2 regions of the Streptomyces sp. NPDC001406 genome follow, and region 1 is predicted to be linked to the other one. Evidence: predicted binding sites of a transcription regulator. Region 1 holds the regulator's gene; the other holds the start of a gene.
What was found. Region 1 encodes HrcA, which represses chaperone genes, less so after heat shock. Its sites were predicted from a motif close to TTNGCACTCNGNNNNNCNGAGTGCNAA; they were not measured.

Region 1 (9,619 bases):
TGAGGGAAGAGATCGGTCAGTGCGGAGGACATGACGGCATGTTGTCACGTCCTCCGATCAAGTCCGAATCCGGCCTTCCCTTGGCATACGCCATTGGCATGCGGCCGGATCGGCGACCGTCGCCCGACCCGTCAGCGACCGTTGAAGGCATCCTTCAGCCGAGAGAACAGCCCCTGCTGCCCCGGCTGGAACTGGCCCTGGGGCCGTTCCTCGCCGCGCAGCTTGGCCAGCTCGCGCAGCAGGCGCTCCTGCTCGGGGTCCAGCTTGTTCGGGGTCTGGACCTCGACGTGGACCACGAGGTCGCCCCGGCCGCCGCCGCGCAGATGCGTGACGCCCCGGCCGTGCAGCGGGATCGACTGGCCGGACTGGGTGCCCGGGCGGATGTCGACCTCTTCGAGGCCGTCCAGGGTCTCCAGCGGGACCTTGGTGCCGAGCGCCGCCGCCGTCATCGGGAGCGTCACCGTGCAGTGCAGGTCGTCGCCGCGCCGCTGGAACATGGCGTGCGGCAGCTCGTGGATCTCGACGTACAGGTCACCGGCGGGACCGCCGCCGGGGCCGACCTCGCCCTCACCGGCGAGCTGGATGCGCGTGCCGTTGTCCACACCGGCCGGGATCTTGACCGTGAGGGTGCGGCGGGACCGCACGCGGCCGTCGCCGGCGCACTCCGGGCACGGGGTGGGCACCACGGTGCCGAAGCCCTGGCACTGGGGGCACGGGCGGGACGTCATGACCTGGCCCAGGAAGGACCGGGTCACCTGCGACACCTCACCGCGGCCGCGGCACATGTCACACGTCTGGGCGGTGGTGCCCGGCGCGGCGCCCTCACCGTTGCAGGTGTTGCAGACGACGGCCGTGTCGACCTGGATGTCCTTCGTCGTACCGAAGGCCGCTTCGTCCAGCTCGACCTCGATACGGATCATCGCGTCCTGGCCCCGGCGGGTACGCGAGCGCGGCCCGCGCTGCGACGCCGTACCGAAGAACGCGTCCATGATGTCGGAGAAGTTGCCGAAGCCACCGGCCCCGAAGCCGCCCGCACCGGCCCCGCCGGCCTGCGAGAGCGGGTCGCCGCCGAGGTCGTAGACCTGCTTCTTCTGCGGGTCCGACAGCACCTCGTAAGCGGCGTTGATCTCCTTGAACCGCTCCTGGGTCTTCGGATCCGGGTTCACGTCCGGGTGCAGCTCGCGCGCGAGCCGGCGGAAGGCCTTCTTGATCTCTTCCTGCGACGCGTCGCGACGCACGCCGAGAACGGCGTAGTAGTCCGTGGCCACTTACGACTCCGCCAGGATCTGTCCGACGTAACGTGCCACTGCGCGTACCGCTCCCATCGTTCCCGGGTAATCCATGCGGGTCGGTCCGACCACGCCGAGCTTGGCGACTGCCTCGCCGCCCGAACCGTAACCGACCGACACGACGGACGTGGAGTTGAGTCCCTCATGGGCGATCTCGTGCCCGATGCGCACGATCACACCCGGATCCTTGGCCTCGCCGAGGAGCTTGAGGAGCACGACCTGCTCCTCCAGTGCCTCCAGGACGGGCCGGATCGTGAGGGGAAAGTCATGTCCGAAGCGGGTCAGATTGGCGGTGCCGCCGATCATCAGTCGCTCCTCGTTCTCCTCGACGAGCGTCTCCAGCAGGGTGGAGAGCACCGTCGAGACCGTGCCTCGGTCCTCGACCTCGAAGGCGTCCGGCAGGTCCTCGACCAGCTGGGGCACGTCCGTGAAACGACGGCCCGCGACCCGGCTGTTCAGCCGCGCCCGCAGATCCGCCAGGGACGATTCCCCGAAGGGTGCCGGGCAGTCGACCATCCGCTGCTCGACCCGGCCGGTGTCCGTGATCAGCACGAGCATCACCCGCGCGGGCGCGAGCGACAGCAGCTCCACGTGCCGCACGGTCGACCGGGTCAGGGAGGGGTACTGCACGACGGCGACCTGCCGGGTGAGCTGGGCGAGCAGCCGGACCGTGCGTGCCACGACGTCGTCCAGGTCGACGGCGCCGTCGAGGAAGTTCTGGATCGCCCGCCGTTCGGGGGCGCTCATCGGCTTGACGCCGGCGAGTTTGTCGACGAACAGCCGATAGCCCTTGTCCGTCGGAATCCGCCCCGCGCTGGTGTGCGGCTGGGCGATGAAGCCCTCGTCCTCCAGGGCCGCCATGTCATTGCGGACGGTCGCCGGGGACACACCGAGGTTGTGCCGCTCGGTCAGCGCCTTGGAGCCGACCGGCTCCTCCGTGCCGACATAGTCCTGGACGATGGCGCGCAGCACTTGGAGCCTGCGTTCGCTCAGCATTCGCGCACACCTCCAGAAATGTCGTGATCTTGACGCTCTGCCTGGCACTCTGCTCGTCCGAGTGCCAGAGTTCCCCGGCCCAGTGTACGGCGGTGGGGTACGCCCCGGGCAAGGCCGGTCATGCGCCTTCGTGCCCGTGGTGGCCGTCACGGATAGCGTCGCCGTATGACGGTGACTTGGGAAGAGCTGGGGTGGGAGCGGGTGGCCGCCGGGGTGGGCAGGTGCCGACTGCCTGGCTGGGACTGCACGGCGGGGCTGGTTCTCGGTGAGGGTACGGCGCTGGTGGTGGACGCCGGGTCGAGCCTCGGGGAGGGCGCGTGGTTGCGCGCGCGGGCGCAGCAGCTCGCCGGTCACCGTGTGACCCATCTTGCGCTCACCCACCCCCACTTCGACCATGTCTTCGGTGCGGCGGCGTTCGCGGGCGCGGAGGTGTTCGCCGCGGTCGGCACGGACGCGGTGTTCGCGTACGAGCGGGAGGAACTGCGCCGGGACGCGATCCGCAACGGGCTGCCCGCCCGGGAGGCGGAGGAAGCGGCCGATGCCCTTGTCCTGCCCCGTCATCCGGTCTCCGGCGAGTGGACGCTGGACCTGAGCGGGGGCCGCCAGGTGCTGCTGGCGAACGTCGGACCGGGACACACCGCCCATGACCTGGCGGTCCTGGTTCCGGGCGACCCCGAGGTGGTGTTCTGCGGCGACCTCGTCGAGGAGTCCGGCGAGCCCCAGGCCGGCCCCGACGCCGTACCGTCGCGGTGGCCCGCGGCCCTCGACCGGCTGCTCGCCCTCGGCGGCGAGGACGCGCTGTACGTCCCCGGCCACGGAGCGGTGGTCGACGCGGGCTTCGTCCGACGGCAGCGCGACGAGCTGGCGGCGCGTTTCGGCGTGTCGTGAGCGGGGGTACGGCGGTTCTCCTATCGTCATCCGAATGCGCCAGTACTCGCCGGACCTGACCCCGCCCTGGAAGAAGCCCAAGCCGGTCCCGGAGGTCCCGGCGGACCCCGGTCTGGTGGTGGAGGAGCCCGGCACCGGCTTCTGCGGCGCGGTGATCCGCTGCGAGGCGGGCACGGTGACGCTGGAGGACCGCTTCGGCAAGCACCGGGTGTTCCCGCTGGAGCCGCGCGGCTTCCTGCTGGAGGGCAGGGTGGTGACGCTGGTGCGGCGTTCGACGGCGCCGGTACGTCCCACCCGTACCGCTTCCGGCTCGGTCGCCGTCCCCGGCGCACGCGCGCGTGTCGCCCGCGCCGGCCGCATCTACGTCGAGGGCCGGCACGACGCGGAGCTGGTCGAGAAGGTGTGGGGCGACGACCTGCGCATCGAGGGCGTGGTCGTGGAGTACCTGGAGGGCGTGGACGACCTGCCGTCGATCGTGGCGGACTTCGCCCCGGGCCCGGACGCGCGGCTGGGCGTTCTCGTGGACCACCTGGTGCCGGGTACGAAGGAGTGGCGGATCGCGGAGTCGGTGACGAGCGAGCACGCGCTGGTGGTGGGCCACCCGTACATCGACATCTGGGAGGCGGTGAAGCCGGCGTCCCTGGGCATCGCGGCCTGGCCGCGCATCCCGCACGGCCAGGACTGGAAGACGGGCGTGTGCCGGGCGCTGGGCTGGCCGGAGAACACGGGGGCGGCTTGGCAGGGGATTCTGTCGCGGGTGCGGTCCTACAAGGACCTGGAGCCGGAGTTGCTGGGGAGGGTGGAGGAGCTGATCGACTTCGTCACGGGTAGCGGTGGGGCCTGACGTTCTCGTACGTGGCGAATTCGCTGGTGTCCAGTTCGAGGCCGAGAGGCTCCAATGGCGTACGGTCGCCGAACTTGGTAATTCGCTGGCGTCGGTAGTCCGCGTCCTCTCCACGTCCCACGGGCTCGGTGAGCAGTACGCATTGGGCCATGACGGGGTCGATGATGAAATAGGCGGGGATTTTTGCCGCCGCGTAGATCGAACGCTTGACCCCATAGTCTCGGTCCACGCTCGTCTTGGAGACCACTTCCACCAGCAAGGTGATGACCTCGGACGGCATCAGCCTTCCATGCTCGGGCCCGACCCCTCGCTCGATTACCACAAGGTCGGGCTGTGGCTGGCTGGTTTCCTCGAGGATGGCGATGTCCTGTGTCTGGAGTCGACGCCAGTCTCGCCGGGGGACCTGGTCCTGGACCGCCTCCACAATGTCGTTGTGGGCCACATCTGGCCCCGCCATCATCACAATTACCCCCCGGAGGAGCTCGACTTTGAAGCCCTCGGGAACCTCAAGGTTCTCGAAGATCTTCACGATGCCGGTGGTCATCGGTCGGTCGTCCACAGCGGTCATCTCCGCAGCCCTCCGGTTTCCGCCACCGTTAATTACGGCGGCAGCCTACGAACCAGGTTAGGGACCGAACCGGCGTTCCGCAGTGATTCACCCCGCCGAGTGATCAGTCCACCAGGTCCCTGACCACCGCATCCGCCAGCAGCCTCCCCCGCAACGTCAGCACCGCCCGCCCCTCCCCGTACGGCCCCTCCTGCAGCAGCCCGTCCATCAGTGCCCGGCGCGAAGCCGCGAGGCCCTCCTCGCGCAGCAGCTCCAGCGGCACGCCCTCCCGCAGCCGCAGCTCCAGCAGGATCCGCTCCACCCGGCGGTCCTCGTCCGACAGGAGCTCCCGGCCCGCGCCCGGTGTCCGGCCCGACGCCAGGGCCGCCGCGTACGCCCCCGGGTGCTTCACGTTCCACCAGCGGACGCCTCCGACGTGGCTGTGGGCGCCCGGGCCCGCGCCCCACCAGTCGGCCCCCCGCCAGTACAGCTCGTTGTGCAGGCAGCGGCCCGATTCCGAGGTGGCCCAGTTGGACACCTCGTACCAGTCGAAGCCCGCCGCCGACAGGGCCTCCTCGGCGATCAGATAGCGGTCCGCGTGGACGTCGTCGTCCGTCATCGGGACCTCGCCCCGGCGGATGCGACGGGCCAGCTGCGTGCCCTCCTCGACGATCAGGGCGTAGGCGCTGACGTGGTCCGGCCCGGCGCCGATCGCCGCGTCCAGCGACGCCCGCCAGTCGTCGTCCGACTCGCCGGGTGTGCCGTAGATCAGGTCCATGTTCACATGCTCGAAGCCCACGGCTTTGGCCTCCGCCACGCAGGCCTCGGGGCGTCCGGGGGTGTGCGTCCGGTCGAGCACGCGCAGCACGTGCTGCTTCGCGCTCTGCATGCCGAAGGAGACGCGGTTGAAGCCGCCCGCGCGGAGCACGGCCAGATAGGCCGGGTCGACCGACTCCGGGTTCGCCTCCGTCGTGACCTCCGCGTCGGCCGCCAGACCGAACTCGTCGCGGATCGCCCCCAGCATCCGTACGAGGTCGTCCGCGGCCAGCAGCGTAGGCGTACCGCCCCCGACGAACACCGTGCGGACCGCGCGCGGGTCGTCGCCCAGCACCTTGCGGGCCAGGCGGATCTCGTCGATCAGCGTGTCCGCGTAGTTGTCGCGGGAGGCGAGGACGCCGCCCGTGCCACGCAGTTCGGTCGCGGTGTAGGTGTTGAAGTCGCAGTAGCCGCAGCGCGTCGCGCAGTACGGAACGTGCAGGTAGAAGCCGAGGGGCCGGTCGGCGGCCCCGGCGAGCGCGGACGCGGGCAGCGCACCGTCGGCGGGGACGGGCTCGCCGTCGGGGAGTGCGGAAGGCATGTCCTCCATTGTCCCGTACGACGACTGTCCCGTGTCCCGTCCGACGGCTGTCCCGTACGACGACGGTCACTCCGCCTGGAGCACCAGCAGCGCCAGATCGTCCTCCGGCGCCCCGCCGCCGAACTCGTGCACCAGACGTCTGATCCGCTCCGCGATCAGCTCGGCGCTCAGCCCCACGCAGCCGGACAGAGCCTGCGCGAGCCCGTCGCCGTCGTCGAACTGGCGCGTGCCGGAGCGTCGCTCGGTCACCCCGTCGGTGACGCACAGCAGGGTGTCGCCGGAGCGCAGCTCGATGGTCTCGCTGGTGTACGTGGCGTCCTCGACGACCCCGAGGAGGGTCTGCGGCTGCGCGGCCGTACGCACCTCCCCGTCCGGCCCGAGATGCAGCGGCAGCGGGTGTCCGGCGGAGGCGAGGGTGCAGCGGACACCGCCGGCGAAGGGGACGAGTTCGCCGTAGAGGAGGGAGAGAAAGCGGGTCTGCGGGCCGTCCCCGGGGGCCATGGGGCGGCCCCCGGCGGCCGCCAGCGCGCGGGCCGCGGCGTCGGCGGCCTCCGTGGCGTCGTCGAGGAGGAGCTGGTTGAGGCGGTCGAGGACGTCGGCGACGCGGTAGCCCTCGCGGGCGAGGAGCCGCAGCCAGGGGCGGGCCAGCCCGATCACGACCGCGGCCTCGGGGCCCTTGCCCTGTACATCGCCGACGGCGAAGCACCAGCGGCCGTCGCTCGCCGGGAACAGGTCGTAGAAGTCGCCGCTCGGGCCGCCCTTGTCGCACGGCTCGTAGACCAGCGCGCTGCGCAGCCCGGGGATCTCGGCGACCGCGCCCGGCAGCAGCCCGCGCTGCAGGACGGCGCTGATGGTGGCCTGGCGGGCGTACTGGCGGGCGGCGCCGATGGCGAGGGCCACCCGGCGGCCGAGGTCCTCGACGAGCCCGGTGATCTCGTCCGGGAAGCGCGGCAGCCCGCACCGCCCGATGACCAGCGTGCCCAGCGGGCGGCCGCCCGCGATCAGCCGGTAGGCGAGCGCCGTGCCGTCGATGCCCCGCGGACCGAGCGCGTCACCGGGCCAGGGGTACGGCTCGGGCCCGGACCGCAGCCCGTCGCGGGGGCGGGGCGGGTCCTTCTCCAGTGCCCGGCGCAGCTCCTCGATGCGGTTCTCGCTGCTGTGCCAGACCCGGGCGAGCCGTGGTCCCGCCGCGCCGGTGCCGTCCGCCCAGCCTCCCCCGCTTCCGGCTCCGCTCCAGCTGGGTGACCCCCAACGCCCGGTCGACTCGTCCTCCAGCCACACCGCGCACCAGTCGGCGAGCCGCGGCACGATCAGCTGTCCGGTGAGCGCGGCGACCAGGGTCTCGTCGAGCTGTCCGGCGAGCAGGTCGGAGGCCTCGGCGAGGAAGGACAGGGCGCCACGGCCGAGCCAGTCCCGGTCCCGCTCGGCCCGCTGCGGCTCGGGCGCCAGGATCTCGGCGACCTTCAGCCCGCGTTCCAGGGCGCGCTCCTCGGCGTACGCCTCGATCTCGTCGGCGGCCGCGCTCCCCTCGGCGGGCAGCCGTGCCCACACCGTCTTGGCGCCGGTGCGATAGCTGACGCCCCAGGACTCGGCGAGGGTGGCGACGAGGCGCAGGCCGCGGCCGTACTCCGGTGTCTCGTACGGCGAGTCGCCTCCGTGCTCGCGGGGCGCGCGTGAGGGGTGGTGGTCGCAGACCTCGATGACGAGCGCCCCGGAGTCGTCCAGCCAGCAGGTGAGTTCGACGTCGGTGCCCGCGTGCACGACGGCGTTGGTGACGAGTTCGCTGACCGCGACCATGGCGTCGTCGGCGAGCCGCTCGGAGCGCACGAGCCCCAGCTCGGTCCACTCGGTGAGGGCCGAGCGCATCAGTCCGCGGGCGGTGCCCGGGGCGAGGGGGCTTCCGGGCAGGATGGTGCGCACCTCTGTACGCTCCTCGGCATCCGTACGCGCCCCGGCATCCGTACGGTCCTCCGGGCTCGTGTGCTCCCCCGCGCTCGGATGCACAGGCGCACCACGGCCACGGGCAATGGTCTCCCGTTGCGTCGGTATGGCCCCCATCTACGGCTCCTGGAGCAGTTCGGACGAATACGCCTCGGTCGATGCGGACAGAGTGACAGACTGACTGCGCCCATAAGCGCCGAGTTACCGAAGTGGGCCGCCATGAGTGAGAACAGTGCTACGCGTGTGCTCGAAGAAGGACAGAAAACGGAACAACTCGGAGCATCCGCACTGCGTCCTCTGCTCGCCGCGATGACCGCACTGCGGGACGGCGACTTCGCCAGGGTGCCGGAGACCGGGCACGGCATCGACGCCGAACTCGCCGCGGTCTTCAACCAGATCGTCGACCGGAGCCTGCACTTCAACTCCGAACTGCGGCGCGTGAAGCGGGAGCTGGCGCGGCACGGCCGGCTCGACGAGCGGCTCTCGGCCAGCCCGGGCCAGGGCTCGTGGACGTCCCGGGTCACTGACGTGAACCAGATACTGGACGCCCTGGTGGCCCCGGTGGCCAATGCCACGCGGGTCCTGGACGCGGTGGCCGGGGGCGATCTGACCCAGCGGGTCGACCTGCACGACGGAACCCGGCAGTTGCGCGGTGACCTGCGGCGGCTCGGCACCGCCGTGAACAAGATGGTCGACCAGCTCTCCCTGTTCACCGGCGAGGTGACCCGGGTGGCCCGCGAGGTCGGCACCGAGGGCCGGCTCGGCGGGCGGGCCAAGGTGCAGGGTCTGTCGGGCAGTTGGCGAGCCGTGACCGAGGCGGTCAACACGATGGCGTCCCGGCTGACCGCCCAGGTCCGCGACATCGCCGTGGTGACCACGGCGGTGGCCCGCGGCGATCTGACCCGTACGGTGACGGTGGAGGCGACCGGTGAGCTGCTGGAGCTGAAGCTCACCGTCAACACGATGGTGGACCAGCTGTCCGCCTTCGCCGACGAGGTCACGCGCGTGGCCCGGGAGGTCGGCACCGAGGGGCAGCTGGGCGGGCGCGCTCAGGTGCGGGGCGTGTCCGGGGTCTGGAAGGACCTCACCGACAACGTCAACTTCATGGCGTCGAACCTGACTTCGCAGGTGCGCAACATCGCCCAGGTGACGACGGCCGTGGCCAACGGCGATCTGAGCCAGAAGATCACGGTCGACGCGAAGGGCGAGATCCTGGAGCTGAAGTCGACCATCAACACGATGGTGGACCAGCTGTCCGCCTTCGCCGACGAGGTCACCCGCGTGGCCCGCGAGGTCGGCACCGAGGGCAACCTCGGCGGGCGCGCTCAGGTGCGGGGCGTCTCCGGGGTCTGGAAGGACCTCACCGACAACGTCAACTTCATGGCGGACAACCTGACTTCGCAGGTCCGCAATATCGCCCTCGTCTCGACGGCCGTGGCCCAGGGCGACCTCGGCAAGAAGATCACGGTGGAGGCGAAGGGCGAGATCCTGGAGCTGAAGTCCACGATCAACACGATGGTGGACCAGCTGTCCGCCTTCGCCGACGAGGTCACCCGCGTGGCCCGCGAGGTCGGCACCGAGGGCAACCTCGGCGGTCAGGCCCAGGTGCGGGGCGCCAGCGGAGTCTGGAAGGACCTCACCGACAACGTCAACTTCATGGCGCTGAACCTGACTTCGCAGGTCCGCAACATCGCCCAGGTGACGACGGCCGTGGCCAACGGCAACCTGTCCAAGAAGATCACGGTAGACGCGCGCGG
Region 2 (9,619 bases), on a different contig from region 1:
GCACCACCATGTGCCCGTCGTGTTCGACATCCGCGACCCGGACGACCGGGCCCGCACCCTGACCTTGTGCGAACGCCTGGTGGCGGACGCGGCGGCGGCCGGGCTCGGCGTACGGCACGCGCACCCGGCCCTGATGGACAAGGTCGCGGAGACCTACGCCTTCCACGGGCACGCGCTGCGGCGGCTCGGCGAGCGGGTCAAGGACGCGCTCGACCCGGCAGGCGTGCTGGCCCCCGGCGCCCATGGCATCTGGCCCCGCCGCTACCGCGGCCTGCGCCTGTGACCCGGTAGCACCCGAGACCCGTACCGAAAGGAGACCGACCATGTCCATACAGACCCTGAGCAACAGCCAACTGGCCGAGCTCGAGGAGGAGTTCGCGGCCCCGTCCGCCCCGCCGTCGCTGCGGGCCCGTACCGCCGAACTGGACGGACTGCGCGCGGGCGTGGTCGCGGGCGACGCCGCCGCCACCGAGCGGCAGCACGCCAAGGGCAAGCTGACGGCCCGGGAACGCATCGAACTCCTGCTGGATCCGGGCACGTTCAGCGAACTGGAGCCGCTGCGCCGGCATCGGGCGACCGGCTTCGGCATGGAGGAGAAGCGTCCGCACACGGACGGCGTGATCGGCGGCTGGGGCACGGTCCACGGCCGTACGGTCTTCGTGTACGCGCACGACTTCCGGATATTCGGCGGCGCGCTGGGCGAGGCGCACGCGCAGAAGATCCACAAGATCATGGACATGGCCATCGCGGCGGGCGCTCCCCTGGTGTCGCTCAACGACGGCGCGGGCGCCCGTATCCAGGAGGGCGTCACCGCGCTCGCGGGCTACGGCGGCATCTTCCAGCGCAACACGAAGGCGTCGGGTGTCATCCCGCAGATCAGTGTGATGCTCGGCCCGTGCGCGGGGGGCGCCGCCTACTCGCCCGCCCTGACCGACTTCGTCTTCATGGTCCGCGAGACGTCCCAGATGTTCATCACCGGCCCCGACGTCATCCAGGCCGTCACCGGCGAGCAGGTCACCCAGAACGGGCTCGGCGGCGCGGACGTGCACGCCGAGACGTCGGGTGTCGCGCACTTCGCGTACGACGACGAGCGGACCTGCCTCGAAGAGGTCCGCTATCTGCTCTGTCTGCTCCCCCAGAACAGCACCGAGACACCACCCGAGGTGCCCTGCGACGACCCGGCCGACCGGCCCTGCGCCGAGCTCCTGGACATCGTGCCCGCGGACCCGGCCCAGCCGTACGACATGCACCGGGTGGTCGAGGAGGTGATGGACGAGGGCGAGTTCCTCGAGGTCCAGGAGCGCTGGGCGGGCAACGTCATCTGCGCGCTCGGCCGCATCGAGGGCCGCCCGGTCGGCATCGTGGCCAACCAGCCGCTGGTGCTGGCCGGGGTGCTCGACATCCATGCCAGCGAAAAGGCCGCCCGGTTCGTACAGTTGTGCGACGCTTTCAACATCCCGGTGGTGTCACTGGTCGACGTGCCCGGTTTCCTGCCCGGCGTGGACCAGGAGCACGGTGGCATCATCCGGCACGGCGCCAAGCTCCTTTACGCGTACTGCAACGCGACCGTCCCCCGGATCCAGGTGATCGTGCGCAAGGCGTACGGCGGGGCCTACATCGTCATGGACTCGCGCTCCATCGGCGCGGACCTGTCGTACGCGTGGCCCGCCAACGAGATCGCCGTGATGGGCGCGGAGGGCGCCGCGAACGTCATCTTCCGCCGTGAGATCGCCGCGGCCGACGATCCGGAGGCGACCCGGGCCCGGCGCGTGGCCGAGTACCGCGAGGCACTGATGCATCCGTACTACGCCGCCGAGCGCGGGCTCGTCGACGACGTCATCGCCCCGCAGTCCACCCGGGCCGTCCTCGCCTCGGGGCTGCGGATGCTGCGCACGAAGAGCGCGCCGCTGCCGCACCGCAAGCACGGGAACCAGCCGGCATGAGCGCCGTCGACGGCATCGATGGCATCCGGGTCCTGTCCGGCGAGCCGACGCCCGAGGAGATCGCCGCCGTCCTGGTCGTCCTGCACAGCCTGGTCAACCAGCGCGTGGGGGACCTGCCCGCCGACGTCATCCGCCCCGCCGCCTGGGCCCGCGCGGGCCGCACGCAGGGCATCTCGCCGCTCCGGTGGGAAAATGGGGCGTGACGGAACCGGACCAGGGGGGCCGGAGGCAGCGCCATGACGTTCGTACAGCTCATCGAATGCAGGACCAGCCGGCTGGACGAGATGAACCGGCTGATGGACGACTGGGTCGAGCAGACCAGGGGCAAGCGGACGGCGACGCACGCGGTGGTCGGCAAGGACCGTTCGGACGCGTCGCACGTCGTCGAGGTGGTGGAGTTCCCGACGTACGAGGACGCGATGCGGAACTCGAACCTCCCGGAGACCGGCCGGATCTTCCAAGAGTTGGTCGCGTTGTGCGACGAGACCCCTACGTTCACGGATCTGGACGTCGTACGCGACGAGCAGTTGTACGAGGGCACCGTGCGGCGGTTCCTCGACACCCTCGCCACCGCGGGCGAGCTGCCGCCGCTCAACGACCTGCTCGACGAGGACATCCACAGCCACGATCCGATCAATCCGCAGAACACGATCGGGCTGGACAACGCCCTCGGCGAGTACCGGATGTGGCGGAGCGCCTTCGACTTCACCTTCACGGTCGAGGACGTGCTCGCCCAGGGCGACCGGGCCTGTGCGCGGTGGACCTGGAACGCCACGCACAAGGGCGACTTCCTGGGGATCGCCCCCACCGGCAGGCAGGTCGCCATGACCGGGATGACGCTGTTCCGGTTCGGCGACAACGGCAAGATCGCCGAGACCTGGTGGCAGCACGACCAGCTGGGGCTGATGCAACAGCTGGGCGCCCTCGACCAGTTGGAGCAGTAGACGGCGCAAGGCCCGGCACTCCGCGGGGAGTGCCGGGCCTTGGCTCAGGAGCGTGTCGCTCAGTGGGCGTGGCCGTGACCGTGGCCGTGGCCCGCCTCGGCCGGCTCCTCTTCCTTCTTCTCGACGACCAGGGTCTCGGTCGTGAGCAGGAGGGAGGCGATGGAGGCGGCGTTCTCCAGGGCGGAGCGGGTGACCTTCACCGGGTCGATGACGCCGGCCTTGACCAGGTCGCCGTACTCGCCGGTGGCGGCGTTGTAGCCGTTGCCCTTCTCCAGCTCGGCGACCTTGGAGACGATGACGTAGCCCTCGAGGCCCGCGTTCTCCGCGATCCAGCGCAGCGGCTCGACGGCGGCCTTGCGGACCACGGCAACACCGGTGGCCTCGTCGCCCGTCTTGCCGAGGTTGTCGTCCAGGACCTTGACGGCGTGGACCAGCGCGGAGCCACCACCGGAGACGATGCCCTCCTCGACCGCGGCGCGGGTCGCGGAGATGGCGTCCTCCAGACGGTGCTTCTTCTCCTTCAGCTCCACCTCGGTGGCGGCGCCGACCTTGATCACGCACACGCCGCCGGCCAGCTTCGCGAGGCGCTCCTGGAGCTTCTCGCGGTCCCAGTCGGAGTCGGTGTTCTCGATCTCGGCCTTGATCTGCGCGACGCGGCCGTGCACGTCCTCGGTCTTGCCGGCGCCGTCGACGATCGTGGTGTCGTCCTTGGTGACGGTGACACGGCGGGCGGAGCCGAGCACGTCCAGACCGACCTGGTCGAGCTTGAGGCCGACCTCCTCGGAGATGACCGTGGCACCGGTGAGGATCGCCATGTCCTGCAGCATCGCCTTGCGGCGGTCGCCGAAGCCGGGGGCCTTCACGGCGGTGGCGTTGAAGGTGCCGCGGATCTTGTTGACGACCAGGGTCGACAGGGCCTCGCCCTCGACGTCCTCGGCGATGATCAGCAGCGGCCTGGAGGCACCGGCCTGGATGACCTTCTCCAGCAGCGGCAGCAGGTCGGCGATGGCGCCGATCTTGCCCTGGGTGATCAGGATGTACGGGTCCTCGAGGACGGCCTCCATACGCTCCTGGTCCGTCACGAAGTACGGCGACAGGTAGCCCTTGTCGAAGGCCATGCCCTCGGTGAAGTCCAGCTCCAGACCGAAGGTGTTGGACTCCTCGACGGTGATGACACCGTCCTTGCCGACCTTGTCCATCGCCTCGGCGATGAGCTCGCCGACCTGCTGGTCCTGGGCGGACAGCGCGGCGACGGCGGCGATGTCGGACTTCTCGTCGATCGGGCGGGCCGAAGCGAGGAGTTCCTCGGAGACGGCGGCGACGGCGGCGTCGATGCCCTTCTTCAGGGCGGCCGGGGAGGCGCCCGCGGCGACGTTCTTCAGGCCCTCGCGGACGAGCGCCTGGGCCAGCACGGTGGCGGTGGTGGTGCCGTCACCAGCGATGTCGTTGGTCTTGGTGGCCACCTCCTTCACCAGCTGGGCGCCGAGGTTCTCGAACGGGTCCTCGACCTCGACCTCGCGGGCGATGGTGACGCCGTCGTTGGTGATGGTGGGGGCGCCGAACTTCTTGTCGATGACGACGTTGCGGCCCTTGGGGCCGATCGTCACCTTGACCGTGTCGGCAAGCTTGTTGACGCCGCGCTCAAGGGCGCGACGGGCGTCCTCGTCGAACTTCAGGATCTTCGCCATGACAGCGTGAGCCCTCTCGGAAATCTTGGGTGAACGAAAACTGCGCCCCCGGCGCCCGGCTTCCTATGGGTCGCGGGGGCCAAGGGCGCAGCTCAAAGCAACGAAATGTGCTTCGGGTGAATTACTTCTCGACGATCGCGAGCACGTCGCGAGCCGAGAGGACGAGGTACTCCTCGCCGTTGTACTTCACCTCGGTGCCGCCGTACTTGCTGTAGAGCACGACGTCGCCGACCTTGACGTCGAGCTCGACGCGCTTGCCGTCCTCGAAGCGGCCCGGGCCCACGGCCAGGACGACGCCCTCCTGGGGCTTCTCCTTGGCGGTGTCCGGAATGACCAGGCCCGAAGCCGTGGTCTGCTCGGCGTCGAGCGGCTGGACCACGATGCGGTCCTCAAGCGGCTTGATGGCAACCTTGGAGCTGGCGGTCGTCACGATCCGACCTCCCCCTTCGGAGATCTCACGGGGTTAACTGTCTGAGGTGGCGACCAGGTGGATCCGTCGTCGCGGGTGCCGGACCTGCCCGTCGCGTTGTTGGCACTCTCCAGGGGGGAGTGCCAGGGCCGAGACTATGACCGCGATTAGCACTCGGTCAAGCGGAGTGCCAATGCCTGCGGCGCGTCGGCCGTGGTTCCGCTCTCGGCGTACGCCTGCCGGCCTGCCCGGTGACGCTGCGACCGCCCCTGGGGGCTGCCGCCCCCAGCCCCCCGCATCGGCCTGAACGGCCTCGTCCTCAAACGCCGGACGGGCTGGTTGTGGCTGAGCAACACCGTCGCCTGCGGATGGCGGCCCTCGTCCTCTGTGTCCAGGACGGAACCGTGGCACTCGTACAGCCGGCGTGCAGCTGCGGCGCGAGACCGTCGCGCAGTCGCTGCCGTACCCGGTGCTCGTCGTACCGGCCCAGCCGTTCGAGATCGGCGCGCAGCACCGAGGCACGCAACTCCGCCGCGGGCTCGGCGTCTGCCGACGAGGCGCCAGCGGCGCCTCACAGGTAGTCCTCCAGGCGGCCCACCGTCAGGCCGCGGGACTGGGCGCGGCGCAGTAGGCGGGCCGTGCGGTCGCAGAGGGTGGGGGGCGTGGTGTCGTCCGGGGCCACGTTGACGATGTCGCCCGGGCGGAGGTGTTCGGGGCCGTGGGTGTACGTGATGCCGTCGGCGGTCGTCTCGGCACGCCAGAGGACCACCGCCGAGACACCGCAGTCCTCGGCCGCGCGCAGGGTCGTCCTGTCGTAGGCGCCGTGGGGTGGGCGGAAGAGGCGGGGGCGGTGGCCGAAGCGGGACTTGAGCTTGTCCTGCTGGCCGCAGATCTCGGCGCGCTGGCCGGCGTACGACAGCCCGCGCAGCGAGGTGCGGCCGAGGGTGTGGTTCTGGACGCCGGCGCCCGCCGACTGGAGCCGGGCGAGCCGGGCGTACCCCGGTCCGGCGGCGCGGTCGGTGAGGAACACATTGACCGGGAGCCGCAGTTCACGGACCATGTCGGCGAACCGGGAGTCCTTCTCGGCACCGTCGCCGTAGGTGAGGAAGACGACCCGGTCGCGGGTGCGGACGCGGTCCACCACCGGGGGCAGGGACCGGCCCGTCGTGTGCCGCCCCACGGGACGCACCGTGGGCGGCGGGGCCGGGGAGAGCGGCGATCCCAGGCCCCAGCGACGGTACGCCTGCTCCCCGTCCGGGCCGTGCGGCCGTACCCGCGCGGCCGCCTTCTTGCCCAGCCGTTCGATGGGGTCGACCGACTGGGCGCAGCCGCTCGCGGGAAGCAGGACGGCCGAGGCGAGCACGGCCGCCGTCAGTGCCCGGCACCGCCGCCGCCCCCTCGGCCGCTTCACAGGTAGTCCTCCAGGCGTGCCACCGCGTACCCCTCACGGGTGACCTTGTTCAGGAACCGGCGCATGTCGTCGACCATCGTGCCGTCCCAGTCGTCACGGCCCCGGAAGTGGGTGAGCACGATGTCACCGGGGTGCAGGCTCTTGTCGTCCTCGCGGTACTCCCAGTGGTCGACGAAGACCTCCTCGTCCCAGATCGGCGCGTACTTGATGCCGCAGGACTTGGCGGCGCGCAGGGTGTCGCCGTTGTAGTTGCCGTAGGGCGGGCGGAAGACGGTGGGGGTCTTGCCGAACCACTTCTCCATCACGCCCTGCATGCCGCAGATCTCGTTCTTCTGCTCCTCGTAGGACAGACCCGGCAGATAGGGGTGGTGGAGGGTGTGGTTGTTGAGGGTGACGCCCTCGGCCTGCATCTGCCGGAAGTACGCGTAGTCGTCCTTGATCAGGTAGTTGCTGAGGAAGGCGGTGTACGGGACCTTCAGGTCGCTCATCATGCGCAGGAACGCCGGGTCCTTCTCGGCGCCGTCGTCGATGGTGAGGAAGACGACCTTCTGCTTGGTGGGGATCGTGGTGAAGACCGGCGGCAGCTTCTCCTCCTCCTGGCCGTCGACCTCGAAGCCCGCGCGAGCGGTGATCCGCGGTTTGTGGGCCGGGGGCGGCGGAGGCATCAGGGGGACCTGGTCCAGGTCCCAGTGCCGCGCGGCGGCCGCGAGGGCGGCGCGGTCGGCCTTCAGCCGGGTGGCGTAGGAGTCCAGGGCGCGTGCGGGGGGTGCCTGAAGCCTCTGCTGGCCCGGGGCGGGACGTACACCGGCGTCCGGGCCCGACCCCGAACAGCCGGAGACGCCGGCGGCGACGGCGAGCGCGGCGACGCCCGCACGGAGACCAGCCCTCTTCAGGGCCCTATTTTTGTCATTTTGTACGACTGCTCGCATGGTGCCGGATCCTCGCAGGCCCCGGCCCCGAACCGGGGCAGGCACCGCCGCCGGAGGCGCACCATCCACCGACTGGCCCACAATGACCCGGTGAACGACCTCCTCCCCTTCCGCTCCCTGCTCACCCCCGAGGGCCGTGCCCTCCTCGACGAGGTCCGCGGCACGGCCCCCGCCGACGAACTCGCCGTCGCCACCCGGCTGCGCCGCGAGCACCCGGCGGACCTGGTGTCGGCGGCCCTCGGCCAGGCCCGGCTGCGGCAGCGGGCGGCGGCGAAGTTCGGGGCCGAGGACGCCGAGCGGATGTTCTTCACGCCCAACGGGGTCGAGCAGTCCACGCGGACGAGCGTGGCGGCGTACCGGGCGGGACGCCTCCGCGAACTGGGGGTGACCTCCGTCGCCGACCTGTGCTGCGGCATCGGCGGCGACGCGCTCGCCCTCGCGCGCGCCGGGATCCGGGTGCTCGCGGTGGACCGGGATCCGCTGACGGCGGAGGTCGCGCGGGCGAACGCCGAGGCGCTGGGGCTGGGCGAGCTGATCGAGGTGCGCGAGGCGGACGTGACAAAGGTGGACACGTCCTCCTACGACGCCGTCTTCGTCGACCCGGCACGGCGGGGCGGACGGGGCCGGATCTTCGATCCCGAGGCGTACTCCCCGCCGCTCTCGTGGGCGGTGGGCGCGGCCTCGGCGGCCCGGGTCGCCGCGCTGAAGATCGCCCCCGGCATCCCCCACGAGACGGTCCCGGCCGGCGCCGAGGCCGAGTGGATCTCCGACGGCGGGGACGTGAAGGAGGCGGTGCTGTGGTTCGGGGCCGGGATCCGGCCGGGCGCCGTGCGGGCCACGCTGCTGCCGGGGCCGCGCTCGCTGCTCGGGCGGGGGCTGCCGGATCCCCGAGTGCGGCCCGTGGGGCGGTACCTGTACGAGCCGGACGGGGCCGTCATCCGAGCACATCTGGTCGCCGAGGTGGCCGAGTCGGTCGGCGGCGGGCTCGTCGACGAGACCATCGCGTACGTCACGGCGGACGAGCTGCGGCCGACGCCGTTCGCGTCCGCCTACGAGATCACCGATCAACTCCACTTCAACGTGAAGAAGTTGAAGGCGCTGCTGCGGGAGCGCGAGGTCGGCACGCTGACCGTGAAGAAGCGCGGGTCGGCCGTGGAACCCGAGGAGTTGCGGCGGAAGGTGAAGCCCCGGGGGCCCAACTCGGCGACGGTGTTCCTCACACGCGTCGCGGGCGCCCCGACGATGCTGCTCGGGGCGCCCGCGAACGGCTGAGCACCGTGTCGGTCATGGCTGCCGGTCGAGCTCCCTCACCCGCGCGGCCAGCAGCTCCCGCTCCCGCGCGTTGCGGGTGAGCTCGGCGGCCCGCGCGAGCTCGGCGCGCGCCTCCGCCGTACGCCCGAGGCGGGCCAGCAGGTCGCCGCGGACGCTGGGCAGCAGGTGGTAGTCGCGCAGCGCGGGTTCGGCGGCGAGGGCGTCGATGATCACCAGGGCCGGGCCCGGGCCCTCGGCCATGGACACGGCGACCGCGCGGTTGAGTTCGACGACCGGGGACGGGGCGCGGGCGGCGAGCAGGCCGTAGAGGGTCGCGATGGTCGTCCAGTCGGTCTCCTCGTAGGAGTACGCGTGCGCGTGGCAGGCGGCGATCGCGGCCTGGAGGGCGTACGGGCCGGGTGCGCCGGATGGAAGTCCCCCCTGCTCGAGCGAAGCCGAGAGCTTGGGGGACGTGGCGTCCGCGCGGGCGAGGGCCTTGATGCCGCGGGCGATGAGCATGCGGTTCCAGCGGCGGCGGTTCTGGTCCCTGAGGAGGACCGGTGCGCCGTCGGGGCCGGTGCGGGCGGCGGCGCGGGACGCCTGGAACTCCAGCAGCGAGGTCAGGGCGTGGACCTCCGGTTCCTTCGGCATGAGGGAGGACAGGACACGGGCCAGGCGCAGGGCGTCCTCGCACAGGGCGGGGCGCAGCCAGTCGTCCCCGGCCGTGGCCGCGTACCCCTCGTTGAAAATCAGATAGATGACGTCGAGCACGGAGCCGAGACGGGCCTCGCGGTCGGGCCCGTACGGAACCTCGAAAGCGACGTTCTTCGTGGCCAGCGTGCGCTTCGCGCGCACGATCCGCTGCGCGACGGTCGGCTCGGGCACGAGGAAGGCGCGGGCGATCTCGGGCGTCGTCAGGCCGCCCAGCAGACGCAGGGTGAGGGCGATCCGGGCCTCGGCGGACAGCACCGGGTGGCAGGTGGTGAAGACCAGACGGAGCAGGTCGTCGTCGATGTCCGCCGGGTCGGCGGGTTCGTGCGGCGG

Region 2: groES (co-chaperone GroES) is a predicted target of HrcA. The motif match lies at 5,152-5,178, and genes of this name have one in related genera.

What each region holds. Positions count from the first base shown of each region.
Region 1 covers NZ_JBIAWG010000001.1:546,290-555,908, reverse strand. The annotation lists gene ACFY1J_RS02435 (nitronate monooxygenase) at 1-32, opposite strand, end outside; gene dnaJ (molecular chaperone DnaJ) at 132-1,268, opposite strand; gene hrcA (heat-inducible transcriptional repressor HrcA) at 1,269-2,285, opposite strand; gene ACFY1J_RS02420 (MBL fold metallo-hydrolase) at 2,451-3,173, shown strand; gene ACFY1J_RS02415 (DUF3097 domain-containing protein) at 3,208-4,017, shown strand; gene ACFY1J_RS02410 (Uma2 family endonuclease) at 3,995-4,585, opposite strand; gene hemW (radical SAM family heme chaperone HemW) at 4,689-5,921, opposite strand; gene ACFY1J_RS02400 (SpoIIE family protein phosphatase) at 5,988-7,979, opposite strand; gene ACFY1J_RS02395 (HAMP domain-containing protein) at 8,082-9,619, shown strand, end outside.
Region 2 covers NZ_JBIAWG010000015.1:170,380-179,998, forward strand. The annotation lists gene ACFY1J_RS33205 (FAD-binding oxidoreductase) at 1-283, shown strand, start outside; gene ACFY1J_RS33210 (acyl-CoA carboxylase subunit beta) at 324-1,943, shown strand; gene ACFY1J_RS33215 (acyl-CoA carboxylase subunit epsilon) at 1,940-2,146, shown strand; gene ACFY1J_RS33220 (ester cyclase) at 2,180-2,887, shown strand; gene groL (chaperonin GroEL) at 2,947-4,575, opposite strand; gene groES (co-chaperone GroES) at 4,697-5,005, opposite strand; partial or broken gene ACFY1J_RS33235 (GNAT family N-acetyltransferase) at 5,415-5,510, opposite strand; gene ACFY1J_RS33240 (polysaccharide deacetylase family protein) at 5,556-6,395, opposite strand; gene ACFY1J_RS33245 (polysaccharide deacetylase family protein) at 6,392-7,324, opposite strand; gene ACFY1J_RS33250 (methyltransferase domain-containing protein) at 7,307-8,596, shown strand; gene ACFY1J_RS33255 (RNA polymerase sigma factor) at 8,609-9,619, opposite strand, start outside.